2 regions of the Vibrio sp. R15-SG3-ISO1B genome follow, and region 2 is predicted to be linked to the other one. Evidence: predicted binding sites of a transcription regulator. Region 2 holds the regulator's gene; the other holds the start of a gene.
The links. The regulator PurR, encoded in region 2, represses purine synthesis genes. The targets are predictions, from matches to a motif close to TNANGNAAACGTTTNCNTNA.

Region 1: a site for PurR is predicted at 9,835-9,854, ahead of purT (formate-dependent phosphoribosylglycinamide formyltransferase). Genes of this name have one in related genera too.

The regions. Positions count from the first base shown of each region.
Region 1 is NZ_JCBDGG010000049.1:27,506-42,439, forward strand. Features, by position in the region: gene AC6R0S_RS15780 (DUF3581 domain-containing protein) at 1-104, opposite strand, end outside; gene hutH (histidine ammonia-lyase) at 257-1,795, opposite strand; gene hutU (urocanate hydratase) at 1,815-3,515, opposite strand; gene hutG (formimidoylglutamase) at 3,512-4,585, opposite strand; gene hutI (imidazolonepropionase) at 4,578-5,798, opposite strand; gene hutC (histidine utilization transcriptional repressor HutC) at 5,906-6,616, opposite strand; gene AC6R0S_RS15810 (phosphoribosylglycinamide formyltransferase) at 6,769-7,542, opposite strand; gene AC6R0S_RS15815 (thiopurine S-methyltransferase) at 7,852-8,505, shown strand; gene purT (formate-dependent phosphoribosylglycinamide formyltransferase) at 8,604-9,779, opposite strand; gene AC6R0S_RS15825 (cyclic di-GMP phosphodiesterase) at 9,967-11,196, shown strand; gene cdd (cytidine deaminase) at 11,346-12,233, opposite strand; gene AC6R0S_RS15835 (LrgB family protein) at 12,440-13,117, opposite strand; gene AC6R0S_RS15840 (CidA/LrgA family protein) at 13,117-13,482, opposite strand; gene sbcB (exodeoxyribonuclease I) at 13,498-14,922, opposite strand.
Region 2 is NZ_JCBDGG010000002.1:108,571-123,504, forward strand. Features, by position in the region: gene mukB (chromosome partition protein MukB) at 1-3,374, opposite strand, end outside; gene mukE (chromosome partition protein MukE) at 3,371-4,099, opposite strand; gene mukF (chromosome partition protein MukF) at 4,080-5,417, opposite strand; gene cmoM (tRNA uridine 5-oxyacetic acid(34) methyltransferase CmoM) at 5,431-6,228, opposite strand; gene elyC (envelope biogenesis factor ElyC) at 6,325-7,134, shown strand; gene torR (two-component system response regulator TorR) at 7,249-7,956, opposite strand; gene torD (molecular chaperone TorD) at 8,195-8,902, shown strand; gene purR (HTH-type transcriptional repressor PurR) at 9,141-10,145, shown strand; cyclic di-GMP riboswitch class I at 10,321-10,429, shown strand; gene AC6R0S_RS00750 (TfoX/Sxy family DNA transformation protein) at 10,634-11,227, shown strand; gene AC6R0S_RS00755 (TVP38/TMEM64 family protein) at 11,433-12,125, shown strand; gene AC6R0S_RS00760 (putative signal transducing protein) at 12,122-12,433, shown strand; gene AC6R0S_RS00765 (alpha/beta fold hydrolase) at 12,456-13,256, opposite strand; gene glgA (glycogen synthase GlgA) at 13,498-14,934, opposite strand, start outside.

The DNA.
Region 1 (14,934 bases), on a different contig from region 2:
ATAGGGTTGTAGTCACCGGCCACTTTTTTGGCGAAATGACTGGCCTGAAGGCGAGTGAATTGGAATTGCTTGTCGTTGCTAGAAAAATAAGGAGTTAAAAACATAATGTACGCTACTTAGCCAAAACTGCCGTGATTATATATGACGATTTGATTTCAATGGTCGATCCAGTTGAATTTTCACCAAACCATGACTCGTTTTGAGATGGGCCTAGAACGCAGGTGGCATTCTAGGCATTACGTTTGAGCGTAGAGGGTTAGATGCTTGGCAGGATCTCTTGTGGCATCAGATGGTTATGAACGGCCATTTTGAGCAGGCTATTGGCTTTTTCGATATCAGGGGCGAAGTAGCGATCTTTGTCGTAGAAGCTGACTTTCTCGCGCAAGATTTGCTTGGCCTCTTCAATACGTGGGGAAGAGGAGAGCGGGGAGCGAAAATCGATCCCTTGCGCGGCAGATAGGTACTCAACGGCTAAGATACCGCGGGTATTTTCCCCCATGTCTTTGAGGCGACGGCCAGCAAATGTCGCCATCGACACGTGATCTTCCTGGTTCGCTGAGGTTGGCAAGCTGTCCACCGAGGCTGGGTGAGCCAAGGTTTTGTTTTCGCTTGCCAGTGCCGCAGAGGTGACTTGAGCAATCATAAAGCCCGAGTTCACGCCGCCGTTGTCGACCAAAAATGGCGGTAGTTTGCTGAGCGCGCTGTCAATAAGTAGCGCCATACGACGCTCTGAAAGGCTACCAATTTCGGCAATGGCGAGCGCCAAGTTATCTGCGGCCATCGCCACCGGCTCGGCGTGAAAGTTACCGCCAGAGATGATGTCGCCATCGTCGGCAAACACCAAGGGGTTGTCTGAGACGGAGTTGGCCTCTACCTGCAATACATCGGCCGCGTTACGAATCTGCTGCAAACACGCGCCCATCACCTGAGGCTGGCAGCGGAGGGAGTATGGGTCTTGCACCTTTTCGCAGCCATTGTGCGATTCACCGATTTCACTGCTGTTATCAAGCAGGTGACGATACGCAGCAGCAGCGTCCATCTGTCCGCGATGACCCCGCACACGATGAATGCGCGGATCAAACGGACGACGACTGCCAAGCGCTGCTTCCACCGACATCGCGCCGCACACGGTTGCTGAAGCAAACAGATCTTCGGCTGCAAAAAGACCTTCCAACGCGAAGGCGGTGGAGGCTTGCGTGCCGTTGAGCAGAGCAAGGCCCTCTTTTGGCGCTAACGTGATAGGTTTTAGACCCGCGATCTTCAGGGCTTCAAGACCTGAAATGATCTTGCCGTTGTGACGCGCTTGTCCTTCACCAAGCAACACGGTGCTCATGTGAGCCAGCGGCGCTAAATCACCCGAGGCACCAACGGAGCCTTTTTGCGGCACACAAGGGTAGACTTGCGCGTTGACCAGCTCGATAAGCGCTTGGATGACACTTAGGCGGATCCCTGAGTAGCCACGCGATAAGCTATTGATTTTGAGCACCATCATCAAACGTACGGTTTCATCTGCCATCAGCTCGCCAATGCCGGCAGCGTGTGACAGCACAATACTCTTTTGCAAGGTTTCTAGATCTTCAGGCGCAATACGCGTGTTGGCCAGTAAGCCAAAACCGGTGTTGATGCCATAGACGGTGCGATTTTCCGCGATCACCTGTTCCACCACCTGCGTACTCTCTTCAATGGCAGGGATGGCGCTGTCGTCCAGTGAAAGGTTAACTGGGCTGCGACTGATGTGGCGCAATTGATGTAAGCTGAGCTGTCCCGGCTTTAACAGTAAGTTGAGCATGTTCATATTCCTTCTCGTGCGCGGGTTATTTTAGCTTTTTCAGTTCTTCATTGAGCATAGGAAGATCTAATCCTTGCTCTGCGGCGCATTTTTTCGCGATATCGTAGCCTGCATCCGCATGGCGCATCACCCCTGTTGCAGGGTCATTGTGCAGGACACGTGCAATTCGCTCGCTGGCATCTTGGCTGCCATCACAGCAAATAACCATACCCGAGTGTTGTGAAAAGCCCATACCAACACCGCCGCCATGATGCAGCGACACCCAAGTGGCGCCGCCTGCGGTATTGAGTAGTGCATTCAATAGAGGCCAATCTGAGACGGCGTCAGAGCCATCCATCATGCCTTCTGTTTCACGGTTCGGGCTGGCCACCGAGCCAGAATCAAGGTGATCGCGGCCAATCACAATCGGCGCTTTGAGTTCGCCGTTTTTGACCATTTCATTGAATGCTTGGCCAAGACGCTCGCGATCTTTAAGGCCCACCCAACAAATACGTGCCGGTAAACCTTGGAATTGAATGCGCTCGCGCGCCATATCGAGCCAATGGTGCAGATGGGGGTTATCGGGGATCAGCTCTTTCACTTTTTGGTCGGTTTTGTAGATATCTTCCGGATCGCCAGAGAGCGCCGCCCAGCGAAATGGTCCAATCCCTTCGCAGAACAGTGGGCGAATATAGGCAGGGACAAAGCCAGGGAAATCAAACGCATTTTCGACGCCCTCTTCAAGCGCCATTTGGCGGATGTTGTTGCCGTAATCTAGGGTAGCGGCGCCGCGTGATTGCAAATCGAGCATCGCTTGCACTTGGCGCGCCATGGATTGCTTGGCCGCTTTCACCACGGCGGCTTCATCTTGTGAGCGCATTGTCGCAACGTGTGCCATCGTCCATCCAGAGGGCAAGTAGCCATTTAGAGGATCGTGCGCCGAGGTTTGATCGGTGACGACATCCGGTGTAATACCGCGTTCAACCAACTGAGGGAAAATATCGGCGGCGTTGCCCAGTAAGCCAACAGAAATCGGCGAGGTGGCGTCTGCGATCATTGCTAGTGCTTCATCGAGCGAGGTCGCTTTCTTGTCGACGTAGCCCGTGCGCAGACGGTAATCGATTCGAGATTCATCACATTCAACGGCGATCATCGAAAAGCCCGCCATCGTCGCGGCCAACGGCTGCGCACCGCCCATGCCGCCTAAGCCTCCGGTAAGCACCCAACGGCCACTGGCATCACCAGAGAAGTGTTGTTTGGCTACCGCGACAAAGGTTTCATAGGTGCCTTGGACGATCCCTTGTGAACCGATGTAAATCCAACTGCCTGCCGTCATTTGACCGTACATCATCAGCCCTTGCTTATCGAGCTCATTAAAGTGCTCCCAGTTGGCCCAATGGGGAACGAGATTTGAGTTGGCGATCAGTACGCGTGGCGCATTTTTATGAGTAGGGAAAACACCAACAGGCTTGCCCGATTGCACCACTAGGGTTTGGTCTTCTTCAAGGCGCTCCAGCACCTCGACGATTTTGTCATAACACGCCCAATCGCGCGCCGCACGGCCGATACCGCCATACACGACGAGTGCGTGTGGGTGCTCGGCCACATCGGGGTCCAAATTATTCATCAACATACGCAGTGGCGCTTCGGTGAGCCAAGACTTCGCGCGCAAGGTTGTGCCATGTGGCGCGCGAATGGTACGCGCCGTATCAAGGCGCGGGTTGTGATGCTTGGTCGGTTGACTCATTGGGGGAACTCCTTGTTCGGTTGTTTAGTCTGGCTTGGTGTGTTCACCATGGCCTTGGCTATGTCCCAGCATAAGCGGGCAGCGAATCGCGCCGTTTGCTGGTCGATGTCAAATCTAGGGTTGTATTCGGCAATGTCGGCTAGACGCAGCTTTTCAGGCTGAGCAAGACAGAGCTGTAAAAGTGGCGATAAGGTATCAAGGCTCACGCCCCGAGCGGCAGGTGCGCTCACGCCCGGTACTGTGGCGGCAGGAAACACATCCAGATCGATAGTGAGATAGAGGTGATCGCACTGCTCGATAAATTGGCGCAACTGCTCGAGTGGGGTTTTGAGTGAGTAAGGTGCGAGCTCGGTGTCTTCGATGTACAAGACGCCCAGTTCATCCGCGCGTTGAAACAGCGCGGCGGTATTGCTCGCGCGGCTTACACCAATGCACGCGTACTGAAAGGGCCACTGATGCGCTTGGCAGTAACGAGCAATTTGATGAAACGGCGTGCCTGAGCTCGGTTGCGTGTCTTGGGTATCAAAGGTGCGCAAATCAAAGTGGGCATCAAAATTGATGATGCCTATCTTCGGTGCGATCTGCTGCTGTTGAGCTCCGCCTTGAGTTGTTGTTGCAGGCGATGTTTTATCTAAGTGGCGCTGAAGAAAGCTCGCTAACCCCTGAAAAGAGGCCCACGCCACTTCATGCCCGCCACCTAAGGTGATCACTTTGCTGTGCAGAAGGGCGCGTGAAATGTGCTGCGCGCACTCATGCTGCGCCGACTCAAGCTGACCTTGGGTGCAGGTGACATTCCCTAAGTCCAGCCAACGGCTAGATTCATGCCACGCGAGGTTTGCCAATGCTTGGCGAATCGCATCTGGCCCATTGGCGGCGCCGACTCGTCCTTTATTACGCGCCACGCCTTCATCACAGGCAAAACCCAATAGAGAAATGGCATCTTGAGTGTGCTCACTGAGCGCGTCACTAGTGGTAGAGGTAACGACATGATGCACGCGCTGGCCCAGTACGCCATCTTCTTTGTCATCGCGCCCTTGCCAGTGAAAAGCTAAGTGGGGTTGATTAGGCATGATTGAGCTCTCCCAATACAACACGTGCGGTTAAACGTGGCATGCCTTGCTGGTAGCTAAGGTCTGCTGGGTGGGCGATGTCCCAAATCGCAAGATCAGCGTCAAAGCCTGGTGCTATCTGCCCACGTGTCTGTCCATAGCCCAGCGCTTTCGCGGCGTGGCAGGTGACACCGCGCAGCGCTTCTTGCGGCGTTAAGCCAAACAAGGTGCACGCCATGTTCATCATCATGGTTAAGTCGGCAAACGGCGAGGTGCCGGGGTTGAAGTCTGTCGCGAGCGCAATAGGGACGCCGGCTCGGCGTAAAGAGTCTATCGGTGGGCGCTGCGTCTCTTTTAAAAAGTAAAACGCGCCGGGGAGCAAGGTGGCAACAGTGCTTGATTGAGCAAGCTCATTCACGCCGGTCTCATCCAGGTACTCAACATGATCCGCTGAGAGCCCAGAGTACTTGGCCGTTAACGCACTGCCGCCAAGGTTCGACAGTTGCTCAGTATGCCCTTTAATCGCGAGCCCATGCGCGGTCGCACATTGGAAGACACGCTCGGTTTGCGCCAGTGAAAAGCCGATGGATTCACAGAAGACATCCACACTAGTGGCAAGCTGCTCATCAGCCACGGCAGGAATGATCGCTTGGCAAATATAATCAACGTAATCGTCGGCGCGTCCTTGGTATTCTGGTGGCACTGCATGAGCGGCAAGCAGGGTGGGCGTCACGCGCACCTTACGGTGCTGCTCTAGTGCTTTGGCCGCGCGCAACATTTTCAGTTCATCGGCAAGCGTCAGGCCATAACCGGATTTGATTTCCACAGAGGTGACACCGGTGCGCAGCAGTCCATCCAAACGAGGAAGCGCGAGTTCGGTGAGCGTCTGTTCGCTCGCCTCTCGAGTGGCTTTCACGGTTGCGAGAATGCCGCCGCCTTGCTCCGCGATGGTTTGATAACTGGCGCCGCACAATCGCATTTCAAATTCGTGTGCTCGGCTACCGGCATGAATCAGATGGGTATGGCAATCAATCAACCCCGGCGTCACCAATTGGCCTTGGCAATCATAGCGTTCGGGCTGCGGTTGGATGTCGCCGATAAAGGCGATTTTGCCTTGCACAATACCGATACTGGTCGGCGCGCTGACTTGATAGCCGCTCTCGCCCTCACACATCGTGACGAGCCGAGCATTGCAGAGCACCAAGTCGTAGTGGGGTAGCTCAGAGGAGAACATTCGATAGACTCTTAGATTTAAATGTATATACAAATAATGAGTCTTGAGTAGTCAAATGATCAAGTGTGATGTTATGAAAATGTGATCACTAGACCAATTTCAAACGGTCAGAAGGTCACTTTAGAGCTGAGTTTGTAACGCGTACCGGGGTGATAAAGTAACGCGGTACTGACCAGTTTATCTTGGCTCCAGGTACGGCGATTGAGCAGCAAACAGGGCTCGTTCGCCGCCAACTTTAATGCGCTGCGGACTTTATCATCTGCCACGATCGCTTCCACTGTGTGTTCAATCGCACTGAGCGGGCAGTGCTGAGAAAGGTATTGGTTGGGCGTTAAGGTGGTGAAGTCCTGCGAGAGATAGTCGGGCGCATACGCCTCGTTGACCCAGCGCAGTTCGTATTGAATGGGGGAGTTGTCCTCAAAGTGAATGATTTCACTGTAAAACACCTTGGTATCGAGCATCACCCCCAACTTAGTCGCAATCACGCCGTCGGCCAATAACTCGACCTGCTTAATCACTTTACTGGAGTAGGCTTTGCCTCGCTGCGCGACCTCTTCTGCGATATTACGAATATCAAGCAGCGGTGACTCCGCTTTCTCATCTGGTGCACAAACAAACGTGCCCAATCGAGGTCGGCGCTGAAGTTTGCCCTCAGCAACCAGATCGCGAATCGCTTTGTTGACCGTCATACGGCTGACATTGAACTGCTTGGTTAACTCAAGCTCGGTGGTGATTTGGTGACCGACCGGCCAATGACCCGAGCTGATCTGTTGTTCGATGTAGTGTTTGATTTGCAGGTATAACGGTGATTGACTCATAAGCTCACTGATTTCAGAGGGACACGCCATCCATTATTGACTATACAAAAGGGTAACCGATTGGTTGAATGCGTCAAGCAGGAGTGAGCAAGTTGTGAGGCAAACAGGGTCTTGACCCTTGTTTGCCCATTAATGAGGAGAGCTGAACTTAATTAGGCAGCGCTAAGATGCGTAGTGAGGTAGGGGTGCCAAGCGTCTTGATACAGCGCTTTAGAGAGCTTGCGCATTTTATCGACCTTGGCCATTTCAATGTCATTAAGCGGGCGCGATTCGGCGGCGGCTTGACGCTCAATCAGCTGAATCTGCTCATAAATATCGTGCTCTGCGCCATTTTTGACGTCCGCAATGGCTTTGAGGTGCAGTTGCACTTCTGCAACCAATTGAGTTTTAGGCAGTTGAACCAAAATATTCAAGTCACGATAGCCTGATGCTTGTGGGCTCTTAAAACGGTTCTTTACTTTGACTACCGTAGTTTCACGCGCTAATGCTTCATAGGCGGACATCAAGCTATCAATATCGTGCGCCACTATGGTGGCTCTGGCAAGGTCGGTGATGCGATCCACTTGACCGTCGAGCTCATGGGCAATTTTCTCTTGTGCTCGCTGGCTTGATTTTACGCCAGCAAAGTAAGCGTCGGTGGAGGTTAACAGTGCGGTACTTTTACATAAGGTTTCGAGCTCCGCTTGCGCTTGGTGCGCTTTGCTGTAGAGCACGTCAAAATCTGAATAGGGTTGAGTGGGGGAGGCGTCGGTTGATTTAATGCCGTACAAACCGCTCAAGTTGTGTTTAAACGCTTTAGGGCTGACTTGGTTTTGCTTAGTACTGGGTCCTTCATCTCGGTCAGGGGCCATAGGGATGGCGGCAAACGCGGGGGCGCGGCTGAGCATTAACAGCATCAGTGCAGTGGTACGCAAGAATACGCTCATTCACTCTCCTTAGAATCGTAGTCGCTTAGAAAATGGAGGAAAAAGGAACCGCTAAGTGCTACGTGTCTGATTAAGATCTTGGGATGGAAATGGCCTTTCCAAGGTCCGCTATTCGATAAACTTTTGAATTATGATGTTGGTCTCAATTTCATTAACTTACCTTGGTTGGATTGCGCGTTTTTGCTTAAGTTCATCCGCTAGTTGTAACCAATTATGACCAGATTCCATCGCCGAATGCCTTATGCCACCTACCACGAAGGCTGACTTTCCGTTAGGCTATGGCACGTCAGTCATCGAAAGAGAAAGAGAATGAAAGATCCAGAGTTTTGGCATGCCAAATGGGCATCCAATGAGATTGGTTTCCACTTGGAAGACGTGAATCCACTGCTGATTCAATACTGGCCAGCGACCAACCCCAGCGCAGACGAAAACGTATTTGTGCCTCTGTGTGGTAAATCAGAAGATTTGGTGTGGCTCGCCACCAAACACAGTGATGTGCAAGGGGTGGAGCTGAGTAACATTGCGGTGCGCGCCTTTTTCGCCGAGCACTTTTATACGCCGTTGGTGATCCCTCTCAATGGTCAGCATGAGCTGTTTCAGTTCGATGAGCTCTCTATTTACACCGGAGACGTCTTTACCGCGCCCGTCAAACCGGTCGATTTGGTCTATGACCGCGCAGCGTTAGTGGCGCTGCCTGAAGAGATGCGTGTCGACTATGTGGCAAGAATTCAGTCGTTACTTAAACCCGGTGGGCGGATTTTACTGGTCACCTTAGATTATCCTCAATTAGAGATGGCGGGCCCCCCATTTAGTGTGGCCGAGCAGGAAGTTCGTGCTCTGTATGAGGGGTATCAAGTGACTAAGCTCTATCGGGATGATGCCGACGAGCGCCATCCAAAAATTGCGAAGCGCGGTTTGTCACGCTTCGCCGAAGAGGTCTATTTGATTCAGGCGCCATCATGAGGCGACGATCGGAACTCTGACAATCGGCGAAAATAAAAAACTCTGGCCATTACGGACCAGAGTTTTTTATTACTTAAATAGAGAGAGGCGTGAACCTATCAGTAAATCACCTTGATCTTACTTGCCGCTTCGACGGCGCTTTCGATGGCTTGCTCAATGGTGTCACGGCGTGTAATCGCAACGCCAAGACGTCGGCGACCGTTGATATCAGGTTTACCGAATAAACGCAGCTGGGTTTGAGGCGCGCTGAGTGCCTGTTGCATGCCTTCAAAACGGATGTCTTGTGAGGTGCCTTGACCTAACACGACGGCAGACGCGGCAGGGCCGTATTGAGTGATGCTGCTGATTGGCATGCCGGTAAACGCGCGGACATGCAGTGCGAACTCTGAACTGTCTTGTGACATCAAAGTGACCAGGCCGGTATCGTGTGGGCGCGGCGAAACTTCATTGAAAATCACCGTGTCGCCTTTGATAAAGAGTTCGACACCAAAAATACCGTAGCCGCCTAACGCATCGACAACGCTTTGCGCCGCGTGCTGCGCTGCTTTTAACGCCTTATCCGACATGATTTGTGGCTGCCAAGACTCACGGTAATCGCCATCTTCTTGGCGATGGCCAATTGGGGCGCAGAAATGAACGCCGTCAACGGCGCGTACCGTCAGTAGGGTGATTTCGTAATCAAAATCAATAAAGCCTTCAACAATCACGCGACCTGCGCCAGTGCGTCCGCCATCTTGAGCGTATGCCCAGGCTTTTTCGATGTCTGCATCTGTCTTAATGACGCTTTGTCCCTTACCCGATGAACTCATCACAGGCTTGCACACGCATGGCAGACCGACCGCTTCAATCGCTGCGGTGAATTCGTCATAGTTGTCGGCAAATCGGTATGGAGAGGTGGTCAGAGAGAGTGTTTCTGCGGCTAAGCGGCGAATGCCTTCGCGGTTCATGGTCAACTGTGTGGCTTTCGCACTCGGCACGACATTGAGACCACGCGTTTCAAGCTCCACCAGCTTGTCGGTTGCGATCGCTTCAATTTCTGGCACGACATAGTGAGGCTGCTCTTTGTCGATGATGGCTTGCAGTGCGTCGCCGTCAAGCATGTCTAGTGTGTAACTGCGATGCGCGACTTGCATAGCAGGGGCATCTTCATAGCGGTCACACGCGATGACTTCTAAGCCCAGTCTCTGACACTCAATGGCGACTTCCTTACCCAGTTCACCTGAGCCGAGGAGAAGAACACGCGTTGCATTTTGACGAGTCGCTGTACCAAACATAATCAACCTTTTAGAGATGTAGAATTTGGCGCTGATCATACGAGGATAGATCTCAAAAGGCAAACGTTTGCGTCCATCTCAATTTTGTGACTTATATTAGGACTCTTGCATGTATTTGTTGGGCATGTAGCATAAATCAGAGTTATAATCTTAAAGTGACTTGTTGTAGAGTAATCATCAAATAAGAATGCAATACGATCCTAATAATTCCATCAAAATTCCAATCGACACTCTAACCGTCGGTATGTTTGTCACCGCACTGGAAGACAACAAAAAGGTGAACCTAGCAAATGCTGGGCGCGTGCCGTCAGAGCAAGCCGTCAATCAACTGATCAAAAATGGTATCCAATTCGCTTGGGTTGACGAAAGTTTGTCTGCTAAAGGTTGCACTTTTAAACCCGTGCAACAGCCATTCGATGACTCGCACAACATTTCGCCACCTGCGGCGGTAGAATCGGTGAAGACCGAGGCAGTTAAGCGTAAAGCCAAAAGCCGTTTTTCCATGCAGAAGAAAGCGAGCAATATTATTCGTGAAGCCAAAGGGCTCGCTCATCGCGTATTGACCCAAACTTTTGATGGTAAAACGGTCCATGTCGATGAGTTTGATGATTGGGCGGAAGATTTGATTGAATCGGCGCTGGTGGACTCCGATGCGCTGCAATGTGTTTCAGCGCTGCGCAACAAGGACGAGTATCTATTGGAGCATTCGGTCAATGTGGCCACCTTATTGGTGACCTTTGGTAAACATCTGCAATTGCCAAGAGAGATGCTCAAAGAGATGGCGATCGGCGGCATTATTCATGATGTGGGCAAAGTGAAGGTGGATGATAAGGTGCTGCACAAACCGGCACGCTTAACACCGGAAGAATTTGAGCACATGAAGCTTCATCAAGTGTTTGCGAAAGATATGATCATGTCCGTGACTGGGCTCAGTGATGTGAGCCGTGATGTCTGTCTGATGCATCACGAAAAACTGGACGGCAACGGCTACCCGAATGGCCTTAAAGGGGATGAAATTCCACTGCACGGTCGCATGAGTTGCATTGTGGATATCTACGATGCCCTCACCGCGGATCGCGTCTACAAGCGTGGAATGAGCTCGGCAGAGGCGTTTAAAATTCTATTGAGCCTCACGCCCAATCACCTCGATCGTGACTTGGTGTATAAGTTCATCAACTGTATCGGTATGTACCCAGTGGGGGCGTTAGTCGAACTCAGTGATGGGCGAGTGGGCATCGTCTGGACATCCAATGAATCTGAGCCGCTGAAACCGGAAGTGAAGTGCTTTTACTCGCGCAAGAACAAGCGTTATGTTGATGTGGCTTTTGTCGATCTCAAGCGCAGCAGTGTCAAGATTGCCAAAGCGATTGCGCCAAGTCAGCTAGAAGTGGATGCGACGCCGTTCTTTGACGTTTGATGCATCGATAGTGAGCCGCTACTTTTCGTTGTAGGCAGAATAGGTCTTCGCAGACAACACTGCCACCGTAAACAGAAAAAGCGCCTTTTACTCACGTTATGTGGATAAAAGGCGCTTTATTATCGAGCACAATTTGTCGGCGCTAAAGCTTAGATCGCAAGATAGGTCAGCGGAATATCTGGTCCTAATACTTCAAGGGTCGCTTGCGTGTCGGCGAGGTGGCTGATTCCGCCTTCGGCCATCTCTGCCAAGGCACCAGATTCAATGTCGCTGAAGGATTTACCGGCCATCAACAGTTGAATTAACGCGACTTGCAGTGGTGGCAAGCTTGGGTTGAACGCAGCGTTTTCAGCGTACGCACCGAGATAGGTCGACCCATCGGTGGTTTTGAGTGCGACACCGCTCAGGTTGTGAGTGTAAGGTGAGTGGCTCATATTCAGCGCTTTCAGAGCCGCTTGTACCAACTCGTCACCGTCTTCACTGTGATAGCCGTGATTGACCTCAGACATCAAACCCGACTCAATGCCGAGATCGCTAGGGCCAAAGGCTTCTGGCAGATAATCGTGCAGAGTCTTGCCTTCACGTTCAGGCAATTGAACCGTGAGTTCTTTTGCCGTCGACAGTTCATTCATAAACTGACGACAGTGGCCACAAGGGCTGTAGTTGATGGTGATGTCAGAAATGCCTTGCTCGCCTTTCATCCACGCGTGGCTGATGGCACATTGCTCGGCGTGTACCGTTTGACCGAGTTGCACACCGGCAATCTCAACGTTGGCACCGAAATATAAGCGACCCGTTAAGCCGCGCACAATCGCGCCCACGTAGAATTTAGACAGGGGGGCGTAGGAGAACGCCGCCGCGACAGGCAAGAGCATCACTCGCGTATCAGCATCGTTTTTACCGCTGATGTTTTTAAACTGCTCAAATTGGTCGGCTGACAGGGTGGCATCAAATGACTCGCTCAGCACGATGGGTTTGAGGTAATCGGCAACGTCGCTAGGGAGCTGTGTCAGGGCTTGTTCTATGCGGCTGGTCATAGTGAATCCTTTGTTGTTATTTCAGAGTCAAGCTCGATGCTAGGGAAAACATAGCTAGGTTGTTGACATCTTGTGATACTGGACAATCATTCTATGCGACGCACCAAACAATACAGTGATAAAAATCACACTTACGTTTGTAACGAGTGCAAATTTGCTGATAGATGAGTGATGTCACACAATTCTGGCGCACTGTCTAGCCGCAGCTAGTGCGATAACCAGAGTGCCAGAGCAAAAAATGACGGTGCCAATATGGAGGTGATCACGCCACATACCACCAGAGCCAGAGAGCTAAACGCCGCATCTTGCGCGTTTTTCTCCGCACAGGTCGCGGTGCCAAGGGCATGTGAGACAGTGCCCATGGTCAGACCCTTTGCAATTGGGTGGGTGATGTTTAACAGCCCATAGATAGGGTAGGCAAAAATCGCCCCAAACAAGCCGACCAATAGCACCAAAATCGCTGCAATCGCGGGTTCGCCACCCAAATGGCTAGAGACTTCCATCGCAATCGGTGTGGTTACCGATTTGCCGAGTAAACTGGCGATCAAGGTTAAGTCGGTGTCTAGGCTAACGGCAATCAGACTGGCCGTCGCCATTGACAGGACGCTACCCACGCCGCATGCCAACATAATGATGCGCCAATTGGCCCGAATTTGAGGGAGCTGCTCATACAGTGGGTAGGCCAAGGCCACAACCGCAGGCTGCAGCAGGAGATTGATCCAGTGATTGCTTTCGTAATAGGTTTCAAAAGGAACGCTCAGCCAAGTCAGAAGCGGGATAAGAACCGCTAGGCTGACCAGCAGCGGGTTCATTAACGGTGAGTTGACTCTACTGCACACCCAACGCGCACTCAAAAACACCACCACAGTCACGAGTAGCCACATCATTGGTTGCCTCGCTTAAGCAGGCGATCGAGCATCCAGCCCAGAGAGATGAGGACAATCGCCGTGCCACCAATCGCACTTGCCAGAATTGGCCACGCATTGTGGTAGAGCAGATCGAAGTGTTCCATCAAGCCGACACTGATGGGCACAAACAGCAGTACCATATAGCGAATAAACAGCGTCGCACCGGGTTTGACCCACTTTGAGGGCACCAAGCCGCTTGCCATCAAGCAGAACAAAATAAGCATGCCGATGATGCTGCCGGGAATCGAGGTCTTCAGCCATTGCTGAATATTAAGACCGGCGATCAGGCAGAGAAAAATCAAGCCAAATGAGATGAAGTAGTGCAATAAAGTACGAGGCATAAGAGCGGTGTTGCCTTAAGAGACCAACTGTTGAACGTATTGATAGACCGATTTTAAGATAGCGACTTTCTTTTCGTCACTTTCATGTTCATGAACTAAGTTTTCCAGATTGATCATGTAATTTTCAATGCGACTTTCGAAGTACTCGCGGCAATGCGCCGCCCACTGCTGCTGCTCTTTTTCATCCAATGTCCATGGGTAGTGGCGTGCGCGGTAGCGAAATAGTAGCGGGGCGATGCGTGGATCACTGAATTCAATGTCTAGACCTGCGAGTTGCTGCGGTTCAGTTTGGCGAATGATCTCCATGGCTGCTTTGTCGGCAGGAGAAAAGAAACCGTCATACAACTGAGTATCCACGTCGGATGACGCGGCGTACTCTCTTTCAATACTGTACAAGCCAATCAACTTTTCGCGGATTTCTGGGTGTTGGCGAAGCGTGGCTAGGTTTTGTAAGCACTGCTCGCGGTCGATGCCAATATGAGCGGCATTGTCCGCCGTGAGGGTTTTCGCAGGGGCGAGAATTGGGCACTTATTGAGATGCACCAGTTTGACCGGCACGGGCAGTTCATCTGGCCCTAGGTCGTCTCGCTTGGTGTACAAACGCGTGTTGAGTGCGTCGACATCAAGATCCAACAGTGGCTGAGGATCTTTGGCTAAGTCCACCATGATAACCGCGTTTTGGTTGGTCGGGTGCCACGCCACTGGAACCATCCAACTGGTGTATTGGCACTCTCGGCCTAACATGCCGGAGACGTGCATCAAGGGGGTCATGTTGACAATATCGATCAGCTCATTGAGTTTGCGTTTGTGGCGCATCGACAAAAAGTAATCAAACAATTTGGGCTGTGCGGCTTTGATTTTTTTTGCCATCTCAATGGTGGCAATCACATCCGCCATCGCGTCGTGCGCGTTGGCGTGTTCAATGCCATTGGCGACCGACAAATGTTCCAACTTAAAGCTAATAAAGCCTTCTTCGTTTTCTGGCCACTCGATGCCTTCAGGTCGCAACGCATGACAAGCGCGTAGCACATCCAAAAGATCCCAGCGAGAGTTGCCGTTTTGCCAGCTCCACGCATAGGGATCAATAAAGTTGCGGTAACAGGTATAGCGCGTCACTTCATCATCAAAACGAATGCTGTTGTAGCCCAAGCTAATGGTATTGGGCGTCGCCAATTGCGCGTGAATCTGAGCGATAAATTCAGGTTCTGGCAGCCCTTTACTGACCGCCGTTTGCGGCGTGATACCCGTGATGAGCGCCGCTTCTGGCGCGGGTAAGTAATCGGCAGGTGGCTGACAGTAAATCACCAGCGGCTCACCGATGATGTTGAAATCCATATCGGTGCGTACGCCTGCAAACTGGCTCGGCCTGTCTTTGGCAGGGCTGGTTCCCCAAGTCTCATAATCAAAGAAGAAAAACGTCGGTTGATTATCAGATTGCATGGGTTCTCCAGA
Region 2 (14,934 bases):
GCCAATCGAAGTACCGAGCACCAACCCGCTTTTGCTGCCACAACGAACGTGCGCAGATCCGTGTACTCTTTTTGTACTTTCTTCAGACGCTTAGCCAGCCCTTTCATCTCAAGCTCTGTCGAGGTGATGGTGCGCTCATACTCGCTCTTACGTGCTCGCGCGCTGTGCAAACGCTCATGCAGCTCATCACGGCGGCGCTCAGCACGTTCCATCGCGCCTTCATCGGCATTGACACCATACTCTTGCAGCTCTTGCTTAAACTCTTGCACCGTTTCCATTTTGGCTTGGTGAGAGCTTTTCAAAGAGGCGAGCACTTGGTTGTATTGATTCAGTTGGTCTTGCGCAAGCTTAAGCTCTTCGCGCGCTCGGCCACGGTTGACTTCCGCTTGTGCCAACTTGGCCTTCAACTGCTCACTGAGCTCGCTGCTCTTACCCAACATATCGATAGAGTCGGAGTAAGCGAAGTAGTGGCGACGTTCAATAAGATCAGAGAGCGCAAAAATTTGTGCTTTGATCTGCTGCAGTGCCTCATCGGCTTGACGATAGTTCGTCTCTAACGTTTCAAACTGCTGTGGGTCAGCCTCAAGCGCGGAGGCGATTGGCGTTAGCTGCTCAATCGCTTTACCATGCTGGTTGATAAAGGCTTTCGCTTCGCTCAAGGCGCTCATCTGCGCGTCAAGCTCGGCAAAACGCTCAGCCAAGGTATCGTCTTCCACCAGCGACATCATGGGCGCTAATTTATCCAGTGCGCTGAGCGCCTGTTTGCTCGCTTGCAGTTGACCGCGCAAAGTCGCCTCTTGCCCATCTAACTCGGCTAAGATGCGCTGCACTTGAGTGCGTTTCTCACGCGCGACTTGCAAGCTTTGCTCAGGATCGTCATCAAAAGCGACCTGAATGTGCTCAGCAACAAAACGGTTGAATGCTTGGTAAAGGCGCTGCAATTTTTGCGAATCAAACGCCGCTTTGGCGTGCGCTTCGATGACCTCATCACGTTCACTGCGCAAAAGCTCAAGACGCTGTTCACGCGCCGCACGCCCAAACAGTGGGATCTGAGGGAATCGCGAGTAACGCATTTGGCGCTCATTCATGCGCACGCAGACGGCGCCTTCTAATTCTTGCGCATCAAAGCTGCTGTCATCAAAGGCATCAATATCGCCTTCAATGATGTAGAGATCCTCTGGGCAGTCGTCCAGCTCAACCAACTTTTGCTCGATGCCAGACAAATCCGATACCACAATCGCATGACGAGCAGGGCCATACATGGCGCTGAAATACGGCGCATCGTCTATAGTGATGTCATCGTAGATTTCAGACAGCAACACACCACCCAGTGTATCCGCCAATCCTTTAAGGCGCGGATCGTTCGAGCCACCCGGTGAAGCGAGGCGCTCAATATCGCTATCGAGTGTCGCGCGGCGCTCTGCCAGTTTCTCTTTCGCCAGAGATTGCAGCTTCTCTTGCTCCAACACTTGCTGCATGTGCGCCATCACCGACTGGCTATCGCCAAGCTCAGCACCGCTTTGCTCACGCAGGTTTTCTAGCGCATCAGACGCGGCAATCCAAGCCGGAGCGAGCGCTTCCAACTGGGTGATCTGCGCAGCGTAATCTTGCTCACTGCGGCGCTGCTCACTGCGCTGCTCACGCAATGCTTCTTGATTGTGTTCAAGAGAGTCAATCAGCGCGCTGTGGCGTTCGCGCTCTTGTTCAAACGTCAGTTCATCAACCAGTGCGACGTTGTGCTGCTTTTGATAGCTCGCCACTTGCTCTGCGGCGCTACGCTGCTGAGTTAAGCTGCGTTCAACATCACGATGTTGGGCGCGCAGTTGAGCTTCGTTTTGCAGCGTTTGCTGCGCATCGCGCGCTTGATTGATCAACGCTTTAGCGCGTTCTGACGCCTCTTGGCGAGCTACCTTGCCCACGACAGACTCAACCAGCGCAAAGGCTTTATCAAACTGCTCGGCCGCCGCACTCGACATATCAAGTTTGTGCTTCATCGCGAGTAAGGCGTCGGTGCGCTCGCCCTGCTCAGCTTTCAAGCTCCTCACCAAGCTTTGCGCCGACTCGGCGGTCAGATTATTGTCACCCAGTAACGTTTTGGCTTTTTCCAGCGCTTGCACCGCTTGCTGATATTGCAACGCGCGCGTCTGCTGAACATCCAACGCTTGTTGGTAATCGGCCAACTGACTCTTTAAGCTATCGACTTCTTCTTCAAAAACCAGCGCTTGGTCTTGCGCGATGTGAACTCGTTCATTCGCTTCTTCCACCACCATCATCTGCTCTTCAAGACGCTCACTGAGCTCTTCCAGATCATCTTGGTAGCGGGCAATTTTCTCTTGTTGACGCAGCGCAGTTTGCACCAGTTGCAAGTGGTCGGATGCGGCTTGGTAATCTTGCTCTAGCCCAGATTCAGACTCCACCAACAGCTCAAGCTCTTCTTGCACGCGTGTCAGCAACGCGTTTTGTTCGATCAACATTTCACGTGAGCTGAACAACTCGCTGCGCAGCGCCAAGGTCTGATCGAGTTTATTGCGTCTGTCGTTGGCATGACGCATATAATCCGCCGCGACATAGTTCGTCGACTCTGTGATCAGGTGTTTGAATAGATCTCGGTCCGCTTGAGTAGTTTTGATCGCTTCAAGCGTCATGCGGTTTTCACGCAGCGCCGATTCCATATCTTGGAAGGCTTTCTTCACTCCGCCGTTTTGTGGCAGTAGGTAGTCACGTAGCGAACGGGTGATGGCGCTGGAAATACCGCCATACAGTGAGGCTTCAATTAAGCGGTAGAATTTAGAACGATCGCCCGAGTTACGTAGCTTTTTCGGGATCACACCAAATTCAAACATCTGCGCGTGATAATCAACAATCGATGGGAAGGTTTTAAATTGCACCCCTTCAAATTGGACCACTGCCTCTTTGACTTCGTTGACTTGACGTACGCGCGCTTGGGTCGCCGAGACGGTTTCAATCAGTACATCGGTAGGTTTGACATGGCTTGGCAAGCCTTGAATGACGAAGGGTTTGATATCGACCTTTTTGTCACGCCCCGCCACCTGTTGCAGCTTAACGGCAAACAGTAGGCGTTGCTTACGCGAGTTGACCACATCGAGCGCCGCGTAACAGGCACCCGGCTGAAGTTTACCGTAGAGACCTTTGTCGCGAGAAGATTGGCTACTGCCAGCTTCGGTGGTGTTTCTAAAGTGAAGCAAGGTTTGGTCAGGGATCAACGCGGTGATAAACGCCGCCATGGTGGTCGATTTGCCCGCTCCGTTCCCTCCCGATAAGGTGGTCACCAGATCATCAATGTCAAAAGTGCGGGCAAAAAAGCCATTCCAGTTGACCATTGTCAGTGATTGATATTTACCGCGTTCAATCATGCTTCACCTGCTTGTGTCAGTTCTTCTTCGCCTTCTGGCGCATCTAGGTTATCGCTGTGCAAAAGATCGCCTTGGCTCGGCTCTTTGGTGTGAACCACTGCTTCACCATCACGGATGAGGCGTAGCTGCGCTTCACGCATATCGTCACCGACACGAACATCCGCACCAAAACGGAACACCGCTTCACTGATGCTGAATTTTCCGGTTTCACCGATGTTGATCACCATGCCCAAACGGCGCAGGCGGCGCAACGAGGTGCGCACTTTCTCGAACAGTTTCTCTTTGTCGAGATCAGAGCCGCTGGCTCGGTTGGTCACGAGCTTCATCAATTTGGACTCATCGGCCAGTGACAGAAGCTCATCGTACAACTCTTGGTTGGTAAAGATGCCTTCGTGAGCAAGACGCTCTGGGCTCAAATACAAAAAGCACAACACTTTGCCCACCAGCATATCGAGCTCAGACAGGACACTGCGGTTAATCAGCGACGTCGAACGCGGACGCAAATAAAAGAAGCCTTCAGGCGCTTTCACCAGTTCGGTGTTGTAACGCTGATAAAAACTCGATAGCTCCACTTCAAAATCCGACAACAAGGCGTGGTTGTCGAGGTCTTCGCTGGAGATGTGACGCCCGGCACGCAGCATGCTGTCTAGCGCCGGAAACAGCGGATTAGAGATCGCTTTGACCAGATTCTCTGGCATGTATTCATTAGTATCTGTCGATGACATTGGCTTGTACCTTTGCACCATAATTGTTGATCGCTTGCCAATCGGGCTGAATCGCTTGGTAATCGGACTCGGAGTAACCCAGTCGCACCGCTTGATCGACAACAATTCGGGCTAAATCAAAATGATGGGTATAGGGGTGCTCGGCGAGGTAGTCGCGCAGCACTTGGCCTAAATCAATAGGCTGACCCTGCGCTTTGTGCACTTGGAGCATCTCCCCAATGCGCTCAGACAGCGCATCATTCACTTGCTGAAATTCTTCGTAGACCACATCGAGTGGCACCTGGCCGGTCACTTCATCATCACGCAACACCAAGGCTTCATCACGTAAATCGCTCAACCGCTCCGCATCGGCGTAAGTGAGGTACCAAGGGTTCTCAAAGTAGTCTTTGACCGACTGACGTAGGCGCGAGCTAAACGCGCGGTTTTTGTCCATGTCGATGGCGGTTCGGATGAACTTGTGCACATGGCGATCGTAACCAATCCAGAGATCAATCGCTTGCTGACCCCAACTGGTGATGCGGTCGAGCTTCATCTGCAACACAAACAGGGTTTCGGCAATAAACTCGAGCTCATCATCGCCATGTACCAACTCTTGAATATCGAGGATTTGGCTTTGCAGCTCATCACCCGCCGCTTGCAAGGTGTCTTGCAGCTCTTTCAGTGTGCTGGAGGTTTCTGACAGCAAGGATTCACAGTTATTGATCGCATCGCGCCAATCTTTGTTAAGTAGCTCAGCTATCTGTGTTTTGACCGACTGCTGCTGCTCATCCATCACGCGCTGGTTTAAATCAATCTGATCGAAAATTTCACCGACTGAGTATTTCAGCACGCCGTAAACGTTTTTCTTCCAATGACCCGCCGTTCCGCCTTTTTGTGCCGCTTCAATGGCTTTCGCCATTTCGTCCGCCACCATAGACAGTTGGATAGAGAGTTTCAGTTTGGAAAATTCGCGATGACGAACATAGTAGTCCGTAATGCCGATGGCCAACGGCGAGAGACGATAGATACTCGCACCGTCGGTAATTTCGCTGGTAAAGCGGCTGACAAGGCGCTGTTTGACCATGTCATTGATGGCGTTGTTGGCGCGAAACGCCGACGCTTCGCCCGAATCGGCAAACAATCGAGTGACAATGGCGAACGCATCATGCAACTCCCCTTCACCTAACTCTTCATCAAACCTTTCATTACTCAACACGGCAATGGCGATCAAAAAGGCCAAGCGTTCGTTGGTCAGGTTCAATGAAAAATCATGCTGCTTGACCCAACCCACCAACTCATCAATCGGTTGCTCAGCGGCATTCAGAGTCATTTCACTCATGGTTTATCCTGTTTTAATTCTTTCTTGCCCAAACGTGGATATAGCGTCCGAGCGACACATACGGTTCTTGGCGGCACAGTTGCCTCTCTAGGGCCAAGACATCCTCACTGGTGTAGTCGCCCATATACTGGCGATCGCCAATGTAGTCACTGAAACAACGAATGCCGGATTTCCCTTCAATGTGAAACCCCGACTCCTCTATCCAACGGTAGACATCTTCAGGCTTAAGCCCTTTTTGGGGCTGAAGCTTAAATCTCTTTCGGTGTGGCATTCCCTCTAACACATGCGGAAGGTTGCCACACACGACATTTTTGTACACGAGGCCATGATGGTTGTAGAACATGACCGACGCGATACCGCCCGGTTTGACCTGCTCTAACAGCGTTTGCAGCGCTGGCTTTGGCTCAGCCAACCACTCCATGACGGCATGAAACATCACCAAATCCGCCGGTTGCTGCTGGTGTTGAGCGATGGATTGAACGGGCGAATGAATCAAGCGATACTGCTCAAGCAAGCCATTTTTTGCAATATCCTGCTCAGCTAATTGCAGCATTTCAGAAGATAGATCACATAACGTAATGCGATGGCCTAGTTTCGCCAGGTTTTGCGACATTTGTGCCAACCCACCCCCGGCATCGAGCACGTCGAGTGGTGAATCACTGGCGGGTAACGAGGCGAGGATGGTTTGAAGGTCTTCCCAAACAATGACTTGTCGAATCTCGCCTTTGTCAGAGCCGTATATATTTTTTGCAAATTTGTGGGCAATATCGTCGAAATTGCGGTCTTCAGTCACAGCAGCTTGAGTTATGATGTTGAATCGTGCTGCTATTCTGTCACAAGAAAGGCAGGAATAAAGAGGCTTTCTCTTAAATTATAATCAACTGGTGTTTTTTCGGACTATTTAAGTATGTTTGAGCTGAAAAAAGTCGTCTCGGCTTTACTTATGCCTTTGCCAGCCCTGCTGATCATTGGCCTTGTGGGACTCATGCTCGTCATGTTCACACGAAAACAAAAAACAGGATGTTTCGTTGTTCTCTTCTCGTTTGTTGGCATTTTTCTCGTTGCCTTCCAGCCCGTTTCATCACGTCTTCTCATGCCTATCGAGCGCCAATACTCGGCCTTTTTTCCTGTCGATGAATCGATTGATTATGTGATGGTGCTTGGCAGCGGCCATGTTGTGGACGACGATATTCCGCCCACCTCAGAACTGAGTCGCGCCGGCCTAATGCGTTTGACCGAAGGGATTCGTGTGATGCGAATTTATCCGGGCTCTAAACTGATTCTCTCAGGCTATGCCGCCGGTTCTGAAGTGAGCAATGCGCGCATGATGGCTAAAGTAGCGCTGGCGCTTGGCGTTTCTAAATCTGACATCATTCTGCTCGAAACCGCCAAAGATACTTGGGAAGAAGCGCGCCAAGCGGCAGCGTTCGTTAAGAACAAGAAGTTGGTGGTGGTCACATCGGCCAGTCACATGAACCGTGCCCTGAATGAATTCCACTCCGCAGGATTGAAACCTTACGCCGCGCCGACCAACTACCTAGCGCAGAGAAACATCGATCAAGCGTGGGAGAAGTACGCGCCGAAGGGCAAATATCTCGAACAAACTGAGCGCTACTGGCATGAAACGCTGGGCACCATTTGGCAACACCTCCGCGACTGGGCGTCCGATTATGAAGAGCAAGCCTTAGAGGTGGAGGCTGCGCAGAGCGACGTTTAACCGGCCGCCAGCGTAGACGGATAACGTCTTCGACCTAAAACAAAAATCCAGGCTGCATGCCTGGATTTTTCGTTTCTTTTGCGTCAATTTTCGCTCGTTAATTGCCGAACTACGTTAATCTCCGGCGAACATGTAGCCTTCGCCATGCACGGTGACGAATATCTGCGGATTTTTTGGATCCGCCTCCATCTTCGCTCTCATGCGTCGAATCAGGACATCGATAGTGCGATCATTGGGTGCGTCCACACGATGACTGATCATATTAAGAATGCGTTCCCGACTGAGCACTTGGTTAGGGTGAGAGGAGAGCGCCACCAAAAGCTCATACTCTGCTTTAGTCAGTTTGACCGGTTCATCCCCTCGGCTCAAAGCGCGGCGCTGAATATCGAACGTCCATTCAGCAAAGCGGACCACGCCGTCTTGCTGATCGCTGCCCGCGTTTTGCGCTCCCGCAGCCAGTGCGATGCGCCACAAGAGGTTCTTGACTCTGACGAGCAGTTCCCTAAGCTCAAATGGCTTAGTGACATAATCGTCCGCGCCCATTTCTAGACCAACAATCTTATCAATGCTGTCGGTACGCCCGGTCACCAAGATAATACCGATGTCCGATTGACTGCGCAGCTCACGCGTCAGCATCAAGCCATCTTCGCTGGGCAGATTGATATCCAGCATCACCAAATCGACCCGACTGCTACTGAGTACGTCGCGCATCTGCGCGCCATTCTCAGCTTGGCTCACCTGATACCCTTCGGTTTGAAAGTAGCCCGCCAATTTACGGCGAGTCACTTCATCATCTTCAACAACCAAAATGTGGTAGCTCATCGGCTCTACTCACTTATTCACACACTGATTCAATGGCTTTATTCTATTCATAATTAGTCACAACTCCATCTTTGTCCTCTTTGGGAGGTGAAAAGTTGGCGATTCATTGATGCAAAGCAAGCTTTGCTGCCCTGTTCACAAATTGCCATATTTGACCATTTCTTCTCATAATCAGGTTGACCGCTGTTCATTTTTATCCGTTAGACTTAACGGCATCTGATTCAGTTGAGAGCCCATCATGCCAGAGACACCTAACGCCCAGATTTCCGACCCTTTATCTCCCGCCGAAAAAGAGCAGCGCGCCTTTGATGAGCAACGCGCCGAGCTCTACTGGTGGTTTTCGAGCGTGTTTGCCAAAGAGCTCTCAGAGCAAGAGCTGGCCCAATATCATTCGGTGGACACACGTACCTTTCTGACGGGACTTGCACAAACCCCTGAGCTTAACGTAGCCGCAGACAGGCTCATCGATGCATTGAACCGATTGCAAGACAGGCCAGATGCTCAGTTGGAACTATCAGCCGACTATTGCGACCTGTTTTTAAAATCCGACCGAGACAGCGCGTTGCCTTACGCCTCTGTCTACTTAGATGAATCCGGACTGCTCAATGGGGAGCCCGCCAAACAGATGGACACTCTGCTCCAACAACATGGCGTGGCCGTGCATTCAGGGCTCAATGAACCTTCTGATCATCTCGCGATAGAGTTGGATTTTTTAGGTAACCTGATTGTGCGCGGCGCTCATGCAGCAGAGCAGACGGCAGGCGACACGCATCTCGCCTACCAAGAGCAAGCCGATTTTATTGAGCAGCATCTACTCCCTTGGATTGAGAGGTTTGCCGAGCGCTGCCAGCGCCTCGACACATTCGGCTTCTATGCGGCGCTGTCGTCGCTATTGTGCGCGTTCATTCAATTGGATAAAGCCTACCTGCAAGGCGATAGCGATTAAGCCCATACAAAAGGTGTGGCGAGATCCCAAAGGCGGGTTTTTTATTTGCCCAAATCGACGTTGCGGACTACAATCCGGTCCGCAAACGATAAAACTAATAAATACAAACCGCTTTTTGAGGGCGGTTTTTGTGTTTCTGATACTTTCTGTCTACATACTCTAAACTTTGTATAGACTTTACTTTTATAGACTTAACTTTTCATAGAATAGTAGGCAGTCATCGACAGGACAAAACCATATGGCCACGATTAAAGACGTCGCTCGCTTAGCGGGTGTCTCGACCACCACTGTATCCCATGTGATCAACAAAACACGCTTTGTCGCTGAAGCCACGCAAGAAAAAGTGATGGAAGCGGTTCAAGAGTTGAACTATGCCCCAAGTGCCGTTGCACGCAGCCTGAAATGTAACTCGACACGCACAATAGGCATGCTGGTTACTCAATCGACCAACCTTTTCTTCTCGGAAGTGATCGACGGGGTTGAGAGCTACTGCTACCGTCAAGGCTACACCTTGATCTTGTGTAACACTGGCGGCATCTACGAGAAACAACGTGACTACATTCGCATGCTGGCGGAAAAGCGCGTCGATGGCATCTTAGTGATGTGTTCAGATTTGACCGAAGAGTTGAGCGAAATGCTTGACCGTCATAAAGACATCCCTAAGGTGGTGATGGATTGGGGCCCGGAAAGCTCACAAGCCGATAAAATCATCGACAACTCGGAAGAAGGCGGCTACCTCGCAACAAAATACCTGATTGATCACGGCCACAAGCGCATTGCTTGCTTGAGTGGGCATTTTGAAAAAGCGGCCTGCCAAGAGCGCATCCAAGGCTTTAAGCGCGCAATGAACGAGTCGGGTTTGAGCGTCAACGAAGATTGGATCTTAGAAGGTAACTTTGAGTGCGATACCGCCGTGCTTGCCGCGGACAAAATCGTCGCCATGGACGAAAAGCCAACCGCAGTATTCTGTTTCAACGATACGATGGCGCTCGGTTTGATGAGCCGTTTACAGCAAAAAGGCATTCGTATTCCAGAAGACATGTCGGTCATTGGTTATGACAACATTGAGCTAGCCGAGTACTTTTCACCACCGCTAACGACGGTTCACCAGCCGAAGCGCCGTGTGGGTAAAAACGCATTTGAGATTTTGCTCGAACGTATTAAAGACAAAGAGCATGAAAAACGTATTTTTGAAATGCACCCAGAAATCGTCGAGCGCGATACCGTGGCGACGGTGAAATAGACCAACGAACAAGTTCAGCACATCACATCGACTAGCCCAGCGAGAATACTTCTCATCCGCTGGGCTTTATTCTCTCGGTAACACCCCTCTATTTTATGAACTAAGATCACATTTAACCCATCAAAACGTGATGTTTAGCCCATAAATTATTTATGCTTATTATGTTCGACGAATGCCACGAACAGGGCAAACCATTTCGAAAGGATGGGACGCAAAGCTTCCGGCCTGTTGCAGCCACTCAACGATATCAACGTTGATGACTGCTTGGTAGCGGGGTTGCCGATGGCAAATGTGCACTCCGTAATTCTTTATCAAAAGCAAAGAATACAATGAGTTAAACGTTGCGCGCGCATTATGCGCTCACACCGTGAGTAGGATTATTCTTTTATGAGCCAGAATGACACCCTACTGACACAAAACCTGCATATTTTTGCTAATCTCTCGGACCTGAATTTGGTGGCGTATTGTAATACACCGAGAATAACAGCATGGATAAACCAATTTTAAAAGACTCAATGCGATTGTTTGAACCATTGGGCAAGATCAAGTCTCGCTCAATGTTTGGTGGATTCGGAATCTTCGCTGATGACACCATGTTTGCCCTCGTGGTAAATGACAAACTTCACATACGCGCCGACGACTCGTTGGCCCAACAGTTTAATGCTCAGGGACTCGAGCCATACGTGTATAAAAAGCGTGGTTTCCCTGTGGTTACCAAATACTACGCCCTCGGTCATGACTGGGATCAGGATGTCGCTCAGACAGTTGCGATGGCAAACAGTGCACTAGAGGCGGCCAACAAAGACAAGCAGCGTCAAACCAACGCCAAACCAACGCGCCTCAAAGATCTGCCGAACTTGCGTCTGGCGACCGAGCGAATGCTCAAGAAAGCGGGTATCGACAGTGTCTCCCGTTTGGAGCAGACGGGCGCAGTGGAAGCGTATAAAGCGATTCGTTCCACACACTCTGCCGATGTCAGTATCGACCTGCTGTGGGCACTTGAGGGGGCAATTAAAGGTACGCACTGGTCTGTGGTCCCTCAAGCAAGACGCGACGAGCTCCTGAATCAGCTGCAAAGCTAGTCAGCGATAGCGTTCATTAATTCCAATACCCTTCTCAAGCCAGCCGAACACCGCTGGCTTGAGACGTTTTTAGCCGATGCTTTTTCAGCGTTTCCATTCCTTCGTCATAGAATTCAACGTGTTTTCCCCTTAGGGCGAAATTTTTTACTGGCTTTTTGGTTCATATCTAACAATGATCAATGATGATGTTTTCAAAGGGATCCATATGAACAAGAAACTGCTTTTAGGTATTGGTTTGCTCGCTCTGATTGTGTTTTTAGGCGCAAACTTTGGTCAATACCTGACACTTGATAACGCCAAAGCTCAGCAGCAAGCGCTGGCTGAAATCATTGACACCCACTTTGCCCTAGCCGCGCTGAGTTACTTCTTCGCCTATGTCGCTATCACCGCCTTCTCGATCCCTGGAGCAGCCGTCGTCACCTTGCTTGGCGCTGCGCTGTTTGGCTTTTGGACCAGTTTATTGCTCGTTTCTTTTGCCAGTACGATAGGTGCCACCTTGGCGTTTTTAAGCAGCCGCTTTTTACTCAAAGAGTGGGTACAAAGCAAGTTTGGCGATAAGCTCGCGACAATTAACCAAGGGGTCGAAAAAGATGGTGCGTTTTATCTCTTCTCACTGCGCCTTATACCGGTGTTCCCTTTCTTTTTGATCAACCTCTTGATGGGTCTTACGCCCATCACCATCGCGCGCTTCTATCTGGTTAGTCAACTGGGTATGTTGCCGGGCACGGCCGTCTACCTCAACGCCGGGACTCAGCTAGCGCAAATCGACAGTTTGTCAGGCATCGTCTCCCCAACGGTACTTGCCTCTTTTGCGTTGCTTGGGGTATTCCCTATCGTTGCCAAATGGGTAATGGCCAAACTCAAAGCGACACCGCAATCCAATGGGCAAGCGTCTTGAAAATTTTTATTGCCACGACACCACCACAAGCACACATCGTGTGTGAAATGCTGCGCAGCGAAGGAATAGCCTGTGAGGTGAGAGGTGAAGGTTTGTTCGGCTTGCAGGGAGAGATTCCGTTTGGCGAAGAGGCCAGCCCGTACGTTTGGTTAATTCGCCCAGAGCAGAAGCAGGCGGCACTCGCGCTGATTGATGATTTCCAACAGGACACCCCCGACAACATTGTTTGGGTTTGCCCGACTTGCCAAGAAGAAAATGACGACCATTTTCAGTTATGTTGGCAGTGCGAGCACACCAAACCAACTTGAGTGTGCTTGGAGTCAACCGAGATTAAGCAGTGAGGTGTTGCTGAATGAAGGCGATGGAGTGATCGTTAAACTCATCTGGGCGCTCAACATTACACACATGGCCACAGTCAGGAATTTCATGCAGCTCACTGAGCGTATGTGCTGAGACCATCTCTTTCACAGGGGTGATGAACATGTAGTCTTTTTCACCCATCAGATAGAGCGTAGGAATAGGTAACTCGCGGTCTTTGAAGTAGCGCATCAGAGGGTTCACCTCTGCGGTCAAAATAAACCAACGCTTGAACTCCTTTTGGCACAACTTCTTCGCTTCGCGGATAAACATATGTCGCGACTCTTTTTGTGCTCGCTGCGGCATCACAATGTAGGCGAACAGTCGATAGAGCCACATGTAGGGCACAATGTGTTTACACAGATTGCCCAACTTCACCAGTACTTGAGAGCGTGTGTTGAGTCGTGTGACGGCGCCACCTAACACCATGGTTTTTACGCGCCCAGTCGCTAGCTCCGCTAAGTTACGGACGATGATGGTTCCAAGCGACATGCCGACAAAATGTGCCGACTGAATCTTTAGGTGATCGAGCACTTTTAAGATGTCTAATGTGACCTCTTTAAAGGTGTAGCGATTGGCAATGATCTCCTTAATCAGCTGGTTCGATTTTCCATGGCCGCGCAAATCAATCAGCAGCAAATTAAAATGCTGCTTGTAGGCTTTGATCTGTTTAAACCAAATCGATGAGCTGCCGCCTGCGCCATGCACAAAGACCACCCACTCATCGCTAGTGGGGTGTTTAAAAGTCTTATGGAATAGCAAGCTTTGAGTCATAGTCGAAAAATAACCGTTATCGTCACACAATTCAGGGCGCAGGGTAACACAAAAGCGCCCGTGTTTTTGTTTAGCATAAACGAAAACCGCCACTTTAGTGCAATCGGAAATGTTAGAAAAAATGAAAGCGCCGTGAGACTGTGCAAGCACAAAACCCCTCAGGCGCTTTCTTTATGCGGATCTATTGTCGTCTTTACGCAAACAGACTAAAAAATAGCGTCCGCAATTCAATGACCTAGTGTTAGGCGCTTAAAGCACTGTGGTAGAGTTCGATGTACTCACCCGCCGCTTTTTCCCAACAGAAGTTTTCTGTCATCGCGTGCAATTGAACCCGTTTTATCTCATTGAGATTTTGCGCGTAGAGCAGCAAAGCACGAAGCATAGTCAACAACAACGCAGTCGGCGTTGGCTCATCAAACACAAACCCAGTAGCGATTGACGGATCATCGTCGTAATGGTGAACCGTATCTTTCAGTCCACCCACACCACGAACGATTGGCAGCGTACCGTAAGCCATACTGTAGATCTGATTGAGACCACAAGGCTCAAACTCTGACGGCATCAAGAAGAAATCACTGCCCGCTTCCACCAAGTGAGCAAGCTCTTCATCGTAAGCCTCGATAAACGAAAATTTGTCGCTGTGTGTGGCTGAGAGCGCTTTAAGATGGCTTGCCAACATCGGGTCGCCGGTCCCAACAATCACCAACTGAACATCGTGTTTGAGAAACTCAGACAGAATAGGGATCAGGTAATGTAACCCTTTTTGCTGCGTCAAACGGCAAACCATGCCAAACATCGCGACGTTTTTTTCGCTCAGTTTCGCTTTTGCTTGCAGCGCCGCCTTACACGCTTTCTTACCGCGTACCATACTCTGCTTCGTCGCTCGGTAATTTAACGGTAAGTGGATGTCTGTTTCTGGGTTCCATGTACTGTAGTCGCAACCATTAAGAATCCCCACCAGATCATGGCTTCGGCTTTGAAAATCTTGCGCCATACCATGACTGCCCAGTTCGGTCTTGAGCTCTTGCGCGTACGTCGGGCTAACCGCGTTCACCTTATCAGCGGTTTTCACCCCAGCGCGAAGCATGGTGATGTGCGTTGCACTCACTGCGGCATCCGGCGCGTAATGCGTCTGGAACTCAGGCAGATCGCCGAGCTCATCATAGCCAAAGACACCTTTGAAGACCGCGTTGTGCACGGAAAGAATGCTTTTGGTATGAGCAAAAAAATCGTCACTGGCGTAACGATGCTTGAGAAGGTATGGAACCAGACCCGTGTGCCAGTCATTGGCGTGGACAATGTCCGGCTGAAAGCCCAGTTTCGGCAGCATGTCCAAACTCGCCGCACTAAAAAAGGCGAAGCGTTCACCATTGTCTGAGTAGGCTTGATTGTACTCGGCGTACATGTCAGGACGGTCAAAATACTGCGGACAATCGATGGCATACACAGTGATTCCCGATAGCGCTAGCTGCTTGACGCAATAAGGCGTATGAGGCCAGTGCTCTAATGCCGTCTCTAAAACCACAGTCGCAGACTCAATGCCTGCAACCTTGCGATAAGCGGGAAGTGTGAGTCTCACATCTTGCTCGAGCTCAAAAAGGGCTTCAGGCAGTGCCTTGGCAACATCTGCCAAGCCACCGCTTTTGATCAATCCTTCTACTTCCGATGCTACAAAGAG